3 regions of the Macrococcoides bohemicum genome follow, and region 1 is predicted to be linked to each of the others. Evidence: riboswitches for the same ligand, from Rfam matches in the RefSeq annotation. Region 1 holds a riboswitch; each other region holds the start of a gene.
The links. Region 1 has a riboswitch for S-adenosylmethionine ahead of HT586_RS11085 (M20 family metallopeptidase). Riboswitches for the same ligand answer to the same signal wherever they lie in the genome.
Positions count from the first base shown of each region.

Region 1 (3,289 bases):
AGTCGCTTGGTGTACAACGACCGGCATCTCGGCGATTAATAGTTCACGTGCGCTCAGTAAATTTGACTGATGTTCTTCCGGCTGCAGCCATGGATTAAAAGTATAGGATGGGCGTGATGAATACATCACTTTCTCCCCATATAAATCTTTCATAACTAATGGTAAGTTGATTGGTTTAGTCCCCATAAATGTTCTCCTTTAATGTTTCATGTAAATGTTTAATGCGTTGTAGTTCTTCAGGTTTCTCGATTAACTCGATAGCCATCGTTGCCATTATTTTAGCGCCTTGTAATAAGGCATGGTCTCCGTGTGCGCTTTTCGCTGCTTCACGAAACTCTACTGTGTGGCCTACGAGCGACGATGACCCCATCTTTATATGCGGGTGAATCGTAGGAATGATATGACTTACATTCCCCGTATCCGTTGAACCGAAACCAAAATCATCATGCAAAATTGGTTCATTATGCATAATAGCATGTTTCTCAAATAAATCATCTAAAAATGTATTTCTGATGAATTCATTGACACCATTTTGAATGTGGTTGAGTTGATATTCTGCACCTGCTGTAATTGACGCACCTTGTGCTACACGATCAACTTTACCGGTTAATACATCTAAATCTTTTCTGCTGATTGCTCGTGTATAAAATCTCGCTTTCGTATAATCCGGAATAATATTTGCTGACTTACCACCATCTAAAATAACACCATGCACTTTATCCGTCTTTTTAATATGTTGACGCAGTTGACCGATACCATTAAAGAAACTGATCATCGCATCGAGCGCGTTAATACCATTATGTGCATTCTCAGAAGCATGCGCAGTCTTGCCAAAAAACTCCACTTCAAATACGTCTACTGCCAATGTTGGCACGGTTCTAAACGATTCATGACCAGGATGAATCATCAATGCTACATCACTATCATTAAATAACCCAGCTTTAACGTATGATGCTTTCGCACTCCCGTTTACACCACCTTCTTCAGCTGGTGTGCCGAACACTTGAATGACACCGCCTAAATCATCAATCACTTCTTTTAGAGCAATCGCTGATAATACGCTAGATGTGCCGATAATGTTATGACCACATGCATGTCCTAAACCTGGCAATGCATCGTATTCTGCTAAATAAGCAATAGTAGGTCCTGCTTTCTCACTTTCATACGATGCGATAAATCCAGTTTCATGTCCTGCAATATCACGCTCTATACTAAATCCTGCATCTTTTAATGTCTTGCTCAGCAAATTAGACGCAAAGTATTCTTCGTTGCCTAGTTCAGGTCGTGCATGAATTTCATGACTGATGCGTATGAATTTATCTCTATTTTCATCTATATATTGTAATACTTTGTTATTCATATTATTCTCTCCTCCGTACTTATAAAAAAAAGACATTCCCAGATAGGAATGTCTACACGTTCTTATCTGCCAGCTTACGCTGTAGGAATTAGCACCTTACATTACTGCAGGTTGCTGGATGTCATCGGGCCCTTCCCTCAATCCGTCTTGATAAGTTATTGAATTTATAGATAACTATATAGTTATCTATAAATTCTGTCAAATATCAAAATTAGTATGTTGGTAAAGTAATTAAGAATTTCGTGCCAGCAACTGAACTGACAACGTCTATCGTGCCGTCATGCAGTTCCACGATTTCTTTTGCCACAGATAATCCCAAACCACTGCCATTATGGTGTTCATTTGTTCTATTACCACGATAGAACTGTTCAAAGATATGTGTCAGATCTTCCTGTGGTATACCTTGCCCATTATCCGCAATTTCTATAATCGCGTTATTTCCATTCGTATACGTACTGATCCATACTTCAACATTGACATTATGTGTAAAACTATTCGTCACAATATTCGTCAGCACGCGATCCATCCTTGACGTATCAATATGAATCGTCGCATCTTCTTTATGTATGTAGCTTAAACCTTTATTGCCATATTGAGAGACAAATGCATCGATATATGTTCGCAAACATGTTTCTTCTGTATGGAATTGAATCCCATCACTTTTCAGTTGATAGACCATATTTAAATCTTTAAGCAGCTGATCAATATATAATGCTTTATCTTCAATAATGCCGATAAACTTCTTCTGTTCGTCCGGTTCAAGCAGCATACCACTGTTAAGTATTTTGGCATATCCATAGATTGAGCTAAGCGGTGTTTTTAAATCATGTGTAATACCCCGTACCCATTTTTCCCGCTGAATATTCATATTACTTTGGTAATTTTTATCATCTGCAAGCTTTCCTGTAAGTTTCGCTATCGCACCATCAATCGGACTATACATACGATATTTACGACGTAATCGACCATTTTTATAGATTCTTTCATCATTAAGCACTGAATAGTCACCTTTTGCAAGTCGCTCTACCCATGTTGAAAAGTGTTTTAACGGTTGCGCTAGTCGATTACCTAAAAAGATTGAGAACAGTAATATAGCAGCCAATACAACGAGATTTATCCATGCATACCAAATTAAAAAATTTTTTATGTCATTCATAAAATCTTTATCATACATATAGCTGTCCTCTGCAAAGATTGCTTTCGTATCAGCCGGATGTTGATTTTTCTGAACCACATAGTAATTTTTATTATCTTTAAAATATGAAACAAAGAAATATTTCTGGTAATTGTCATTATTCTTATGCTTAAATAGCGTACTATTCACGACATCTTCATCAAACTGTCCAGAAATTTTAGTTAAGCCTTTTTTATCTGCAACGAATAACGCAAGATCGTGTTGCTCTAAATAACGCTGTGCTTCTTTCGAATCAGTTTCAAGCTTACGTCTCGCTTCATTTAATACTTTATTCTCCAAATAGATAACCTGCTGTCCTTTAGGCAGCTCCCATGTCGTAAATGCTTCAGCACGATATGTATTTAACGGCTGTAATTTGAAATCTTTATCAGACGAATATATGACCTTACCACCCTTGTCTCTTACTACAAGTATGCCGTTGTGCTGTTTAATATAATTAACCATCTCTTTAACCGGTTTAACTTTGTCCCCGTCAAACTTAATATATTCACTAATAGCATATGAATCCACACTTTGCATATCTTCCTCAAAGAAACTTTGTTCACTCGTAACCAGAAAATAGAGAAAGAAGGCACAAATAATTAAGGTCACTGAAAAATAAAAGATAAGAAAATAACGGATAAAGCGAATCATAAATTTTTTGCTGATGCTCATTTATCCTCACCTGATTTTAAAATGTAGCCGATACCACGTGATGTTAGTAATAATTTCGGTTTACTTGGTTCCACTTCGAG
Region 1 is NZ_CP054482.1:2,106,236-2,109,524, forward strand. Features, by position in the region: gene ldmS (L-aspartate--L-methionine ligase LdmS) at 1-186, opposite strand, end outside; gene HT586_RS11085 (M20 family metallopeptidase) at 176-1,360, opposite strand; SAM riboswitch class I at 1,420-1,517, opposite strand; gene HT586_RS11090 (sensor histidine kinase) at 1,572-3,074, opposite strand; gene HT586_RS11095 (response regulator transcription factor) at 3,206-3,289, opposite strand, start outside.

Region 2 (3,289 bases), 550 kb from region 1:
ATGGTCGAATATAAGAAAGATACTCCGAACTGGGAAGATGAAGCGGATAAAGTATTAGCTAAAATTGCTAAATTAAATCATGAAGGCGATTGGAAAAACCAGGACTTTGCAACAGGTGGTGCAACAAATGCGGTTACAGTAACCGTTAATGGGCCATCAACAGAAGCCATTCGACCAGTCGTTGAAAAGTTAGAAAAAGAATTGAAAGATGTTAAATCGTTAACAAATGTCAATACATCACTTTCAGATAGTTACGATGCTTATACTTTAAAAGTAAATCATAATAAATTGTCTGAATTAGGTTTAACAGCTGGACAAGTTGCAATGACGTTAAATCAACGTAGCGATGATAAAGTTGTGACGAAAGTCGGCGAAAAAGGTAAATCAACAGAAGTTATCTTAACGAAGAAAAAAGAAGATAACTGGACGAAAGAAAAGTTAGAAAACACAAAAATTACTTCACCACTAGGTAAAGTAGTGACATTAAGTGAAGTTGTTAAGATCGAAGAAACAAAAACTTCTGACACGATTAAGCGTGAAGATGGTAATATTTCAGCATCAGTTGAAGGAAAGATTAAAGGTAAAGATGTTAGTAAAGCTACACAAGATGTAACAGAAAAGGTCAATGCTTTAAAACACCCTGATAACGTTGATGTTCACGTTGGTGGGACAAGTGAAGATATTGGAGAAAGTTTCTCACAACTCGGACTTGCAATGCTTGCAGCAGTAGGTATTGTTTATTTAATCCTGGTATTAACATTTAAAGGTGGACTCGCACCACTCGCAATCCTATTCTCATTACCATTTACAATTATCGGAGTAATATTAGGCCTGCTAGCTTTCAAAGAAACATTATCAGTACCATCTATGATCGGTATGTTAATGTTAATTGGTATCGTTGTAACAAATGCGATTGTATTAATTGATCGCGTCATTAACAAAGAAGCAGAAGGATTACCGACACGTGAAGCGATTTTAGAAGCTGCAACGACACGTGTACGTCCAATACTTATGACAGCACTTGCAACAGTTGGCGCATTAATGCCGTTATTATTTGGTGGAGACGGCTCAGTATTGATTTCTAAAGCACTTGCTGTAACGGTAATCGGTGGTTTAGTATCCTCTACGTTATTAACATTGATCGTCGTGCCGATTGTGTATGAATTATTGATGAAAATGCGTAATAAATTTACGAAAAGCAATGCAACAACAGAGCGAGTAACCGTTGTAAATAAATAAAAACTAAAGAATTCATTGACAATTCAAAATTTGAGTACTAATATAAATACCATATTAAAAATTAAATATCTTATCCAGAGAGACTGAGGGAATTGGCCCTATGATGTCTCAGCAGCGGGCTCTTACGAGTACTGTGCTAAATCCAACAAGCTATTATGCTTGATAGATAAGTGACTCATATAATACGTCATTGCTATTAAGCAATGACGTTTTTTTTCTTTGGATAAGGTAAGTGGAGGGAATAGATTGGCGATACAGTTTATTGATGTCAATAAGACATACAGAAGGAACGGTAAGACAACACAAGCGTTGAAAGATATTTACTTAACAATACCAACCGGAAAAATATTTGGGCTTATTGGTTATAGCGGTGCTGGTAAAAGTACGTTACTCAGAACAATTAATTTACTTGAGAAGCCTACGAGTGGTCAAGTGCTTGTGAATGATGTAGATATTACAAAATTAAACAAGCAGAAACTACAAAAAGAACGATTAAACATAGGGATGATTTTCCAGCAGTTTAATTTAATCCAATCTAAGACAGTGGCGGAAAACATCGCATTCAGTTTAAAAGCAGCACATTTCCCTAAGAAACAGTATGATGATCGCATTACCGAATTACTTGATCTTGTAGGACTAACACATCGCCGTGACAGTTATCCAAGAGAGTTATCAGGAGGACAAAAGCAACGCGTTGGAATTGCGCGTGCGCTTGCTAATAATCCTGAAATATTGTTGTGTGATGAAGCGACGAGTGCGCTAGATCCAGAGACAACAAAAAGTATATTAAACTTGATTCGCGATATTAATCAGAAATTAGGGATTACAGTCGTTGTAATTACGCATGAGATGGATGTCATAAAAGAAATTTGTGATGAAGTAGCCGTAATGGATAATGGAGAAATCGTAGAACATGCAGATGTATTTACTGTGTTTTCTAATCCCCAAAGTGATTTAACAAGACATTTTGTAAATGATATCTATCATCTGGAATTACCAGAGCAATATATGAAATTAAATAATGAAGACAAAGAAATTATTACGGTTAAGTTTATTGGAGATAGTGCAGAAAGTGCGTTTATCAATAATTTATATAAGAAATTTAACTGCGATATCTCGATTATTCAAGGCAGGATTGAATACATACAAAATCAACCGATAGGTATATTAACTTTCGAAGTTACAGGTGATATTCAAGAAAGAATCGCTATAAATGAATACATAAAGAAATCAAATGGAATCGAGAGGGTGGCATAAATGAGCGATAAATTTCAAACACTTCTACCAGAATTATATAAAGCATTTTTAGAAACGATTTTAATGTCTAGTATCGCAATTACACTCTCTGTTCTTATTGGATTGCCACTTGGTATCCTTCTTTATTTAACACGCAATCAATTACTATTACCGAATGGACCACTTAACTCGATATTAGGATTTATCGTCAATATCATTCGTTCGTTTCCGTTTATCATTTTGATGGTAGCGATACTGCCATTTGCTACGAAGATTGTTGGGCAGTCCCATGGTCCTTATGTTGCAAGTGTCGCTTTAACGCTTGCCGCTGTACCTTTATTTGCTAGACTTATTGAAACATCTTTAAAGGAAGTCGATAAAGGTGTCATTGAAGCATGTGTAGCTACTGGTGCATCTCTTAAACAAATTATTATGGATGTGTTAATTCCAGAAAGTATGTCAGGGATTTTTCAGGCAATTACTTTAGCGATTATTAGCATACTAGCTTATAGCGCAACAGCCGGTGTTATCGGTGGAGGAGGTATTGGTGACCTTGCCATTCGATATGGATACTATCGTTATGACAACGTTACGATGATAGTAACAGTCATTATACTCATCATCCTTGTACAACTGATTCAAATTACTGGTGACTTTATCAGTAAACGTGTAGATAAAAGATAATAGGTAAAACGAAAGAGTAAAATATAATTGAAAAATAATAAAAAGCGAAAAAATAAAAGAAACGAAAGAAGGAAAAATATGAAGAATATAGTTATTTTTATATTGTCTGGCATCATTGTTATATTGTTAT
Region 2 is NZ_CP054482.1:301,731-305,019, forward strand. Features, by position in the region: gene HT586_RS01575 (efflux RND transporter permease subunit) at 1-1,239, shown strand, start outside; SAM riboswitch class I at 1,307-1,412, shown strand; gene HT586_RS01580 (methionine ABC transporter ATP-binding protein) at 1,486-2,496, shown strand; gene HT586_RS01585 (methionine ABC transporter permease) at 2,497-3,159, shown strand; gene HT586_RS01590 (MetQ/NlpA family ABC transporter substrate-binding protein) at 3,238-3,289, shown strand, end outside.
Region 2: linked by a shared signal. The riboswitch ahead of HT586_RS01580 (methionine ABC transporter ATP-binding protein) and the one ahead of HT586_RS11085 (M20 family metallopeptidase) in region 1 are both predicted to bind S-adenosylmethionine.

Region 3 (3,289 bases), 1.0 Mb from region 1:
TGCTGATTCAATTTTGTATCCTTTAGCTTTTTTCTCTGTTTCTAAATACGGTGTATGCTGGAAGTAGTTCGCATCGATGTCACCTTCTGATAACATACGGTTTGGTGTTGTATAGTCATTGATGATTTTAATCTTTAAATCATAACCTTCTTTTTTAAGTGCTGCTTTTGCTTCTTCTAAAATTTCTGCATGTGGTGCGGGTGAAGCCCCTACTGTGATCGTTTTGTCATCTGACTTTGAAGTTTTGTTGTCGTCAGATTTATCATTACCACAAGCTGCAAGAATTAATATTAATGATGCAGTAAGAAATACGTAAAATAATTTTTTCATTTTTAACGCTCCTCTTTTTTGTATTATTTTTATAAAAATCCATTATGGATAATTAACGTTTATCAACTTTCTTCGTAATAATGTCACCGACGAATTGAATGAGGAATACAATAATTAAAATAATTACTGTAGAAACAAAAATTACGTCATTTTGTCCTCTTGTGAATCCAACTAAGTAAGCTAAGTTACCTAAACCACCGGCACCAATAACGCCAGCGATTGCTGTAGAACCAACGAGTGCAATCGTTGTGACTGTAATACCAGATACAATCGCTGGTAAACTTTCAGGAATTAATACTTTTTTAATTAATGTCCATGTATTTGCGCCCATTGATTCCACAGCTTCAATTACACCTTTATCAATCTCTTTCAATCCAATTTCAACAAGTCGCGCGTAGAAAGGTGCCGCACCGATAATTAAAGCTGGTAGCGCTCCTTTTACACCACTGATTGTCTGCATGATTAAATTTGTAAAGGGGAATAGCAATAAAATCAAGATAATAAATGGGATTGCTCGGAATAAATTGACGATAAAAGCAGTAACACTATAAAATACACGAGCTGCTTTTGACTTACTTCGAGATGTTAAAAATAAAATAATGCCGATAATTAATCCAAATATAAATGTGAATATTGCAGAAATAAAAGTCATTGATAGTGTTTCAACAGTAGCAGTCCATACATCTGCCCATACCACATTTTTCATACCTAACATATCTGTCAATGTTTTAATAAAATTATCCATGTCTTTCTACCTCCATCTCAACACCATGGCTTTTTAATTCTTCAGCGATAGGTTGAAGTGATCCGTTAACTTCTTTAACATGAACAATTAAATTACCGAAAGATCCTGCTTGTGTATGTTTAACATTCCCTGCTAAGATATTCATCTCGATGCCGTACTTCTTAATTACTTTACTTACGATAGGCTGGCCAGTTGAAGATCCAACAAATTTTAATTTCAGGATACTGCCATGTGGATATGCTTGTTTAATCTCTTCGATTGAAGTCTCAGTTTCATTATCCTGGACATCATCACGTACAAAACGTTTTGAGATATTTGTTTTTGGATTATTAAATACTTCCATCACTGATCCTTCTTCAACCACTTTCCCTAACTCCATTACAGCTACTTTATGACAGATCTTGCGAATTACTTCCATCTCATGAGTGATTAAAATTATCGTTAAGTTCAACGTTTTATTGATATCAACTAATAGTTCTAGTATTTCATCTGTCGTCTGTGGATCTAAAGCACTCGTTGCTTCGTCACAGAGTAAAACATCAGGATCATTACTTAATGCACGGGCGATACCTACACGTTGTTTTTGTCCACCTGACAATTCTGAAGGATAAGCATTTTCTCTTCCTTCTAATCCAACAAGTTTAATCAAAGATTTCACTTTTGGACTGATGTCACTCTTTTTAACGCCAGCTATTTCAAGAGGTAATGCAATGTTATCATATACCGTTCTACTCCAAAGTAGGTTAAAATGCTGGAATATCATTGATATTTTTTGACGTTCTTTATTCAGTTGCTGCTTTGACAACTTATTGATGGTACTGCCATTTACAATCACGTCACCACTCGTAGGTAATTCTAATCCGTTAAACATTCGAATTAATGTACTTTTCCCAGCACCACTGAAGCCAATAATACCGTAGATCTCACCGCTTTGAATTTCAAGATTTACGTTATCGACAGCTTGTATATTTCCTTTTTTGGTTGTAAATGTCTTTACAACATTATTTAATGTAATCAAATTTGGCCTCCTAACAAAAAAACGTCTCTCCTATGTGGACATAAGAAAGACGATAATTATCTATTTTCGACTCTCTCATCTTCTAAAGTTAATATAACTTTATGTGAATTGGCACCATGTCATTATTGACGGTTGCCGGGTTTCATAGGGCACATCCCTCCACCACTCTAGATAAGAGTTTATTTAGTTGTTTTATGAATATGTTCTTTATCTTAAGTCAATTTGAAGTATTCGTCAACATTAAATTTAAATTTTCATATAAAGTTGTTACGGACTCAAATTGATAAGATATATTTTCTACCATGCCGTTACGTATAAACAACAATACCGGCACACTTTTAATTTCGTAATACTGACTTAAATTTTCATAGTAATTTAAATCAATTTTTGTAACTGGTATGTTTAGAGATGCAGCAGTAATATCTAACATCTTTTCTGCAAGCTTACATGTCCCACAAAACGGAGTATATCCAAATAGAATAAATGGTTGATCTGAAATTTCAAATTGCAAAAGCTGATTTAAGTTCATATTGCGCGGTCTTACCTTTCCAGACAAATTGTTGTTTTACATCAAACTGATGTTTTATCATCGTTCTTGCTAAATAATCTAGTGGACAATTACCCACCTCACCGTATTTCGGATCAATATGAATATGATTACTTTCACTCAAATGGCGTTTAAACCAAGATCTAATTTTGCGTCCAGCTTTATCGCTATCGGTCATAATATAAACTTTATGATGATACAAATCTTCAATCATATCATCCAGTTTTCCGATACCCATCGTGCCATTGGTGCATATAATATGTACAGGTTCCGTTAATACTTCTTGTAATCTTAGTTTATCACGCTTTCCTTCTACAACGATAACTTTAGTAATTACAGACATGTCCATCACCTTTTTATCATATTGTATTCAGTTTTAGCAATTTGATAATAAAAAAATTCCTTGATAAATTATTATCAAGGAGATTATACCATTTATGCGTTAATCATTTCATCATATTGTGCTTGATCCATTAATTCTTCAAGACCAGCATCGTCAGCTTCTACTTTAATCATCCATGCTTGATCCATTGCTGATTCGTTTACTAATTCAGGAGAATCTTCTAATTCAGAGTTAACTTCAATAACTTTGCCTGAGATAGGAGCATATAATTCAGATACAGTTTTTACTGACTCAACGCTACCAAAA
Region 3 is NZ_CP054482.1:760,244-763,532, reverse strand. Features, by position in the region: gene HT586_RS03995 (MetQ/NlpA family ABC transporter substrate-binding protein) at 1-330, opposite strand, end outside; gene HT586_RS03990 (methionine ABC transporter permease) at 383-1,075, opposite strand; gene HT586_RS03985 (methionine ABC transporter ATP-binding protein) at 1,068-2,093, opposite strand; SAM riboswitch class I at 2,166-2,271, opposite strand; gene HT586_RS03980 (thioredoxin family protein) at 2,311-2,622, opposite strand; gene HT586_RS03975 (toprim domain-containing protein) at 2,594-2,983, opposite strand; gene gcvH (glycine cleavage system protein GcvH) at 3,076-3,289, opposite strand, start outside.
Region 3: linked by a shared signal. The riboswitch ahead of HT586_RS03985 (methionine ABC transporter ATP-binding protein) and the one ahead of HT586_RS11085 (M20 family metallopeptidase) in region 1 are both predicted to bind S-adenosylmethionine.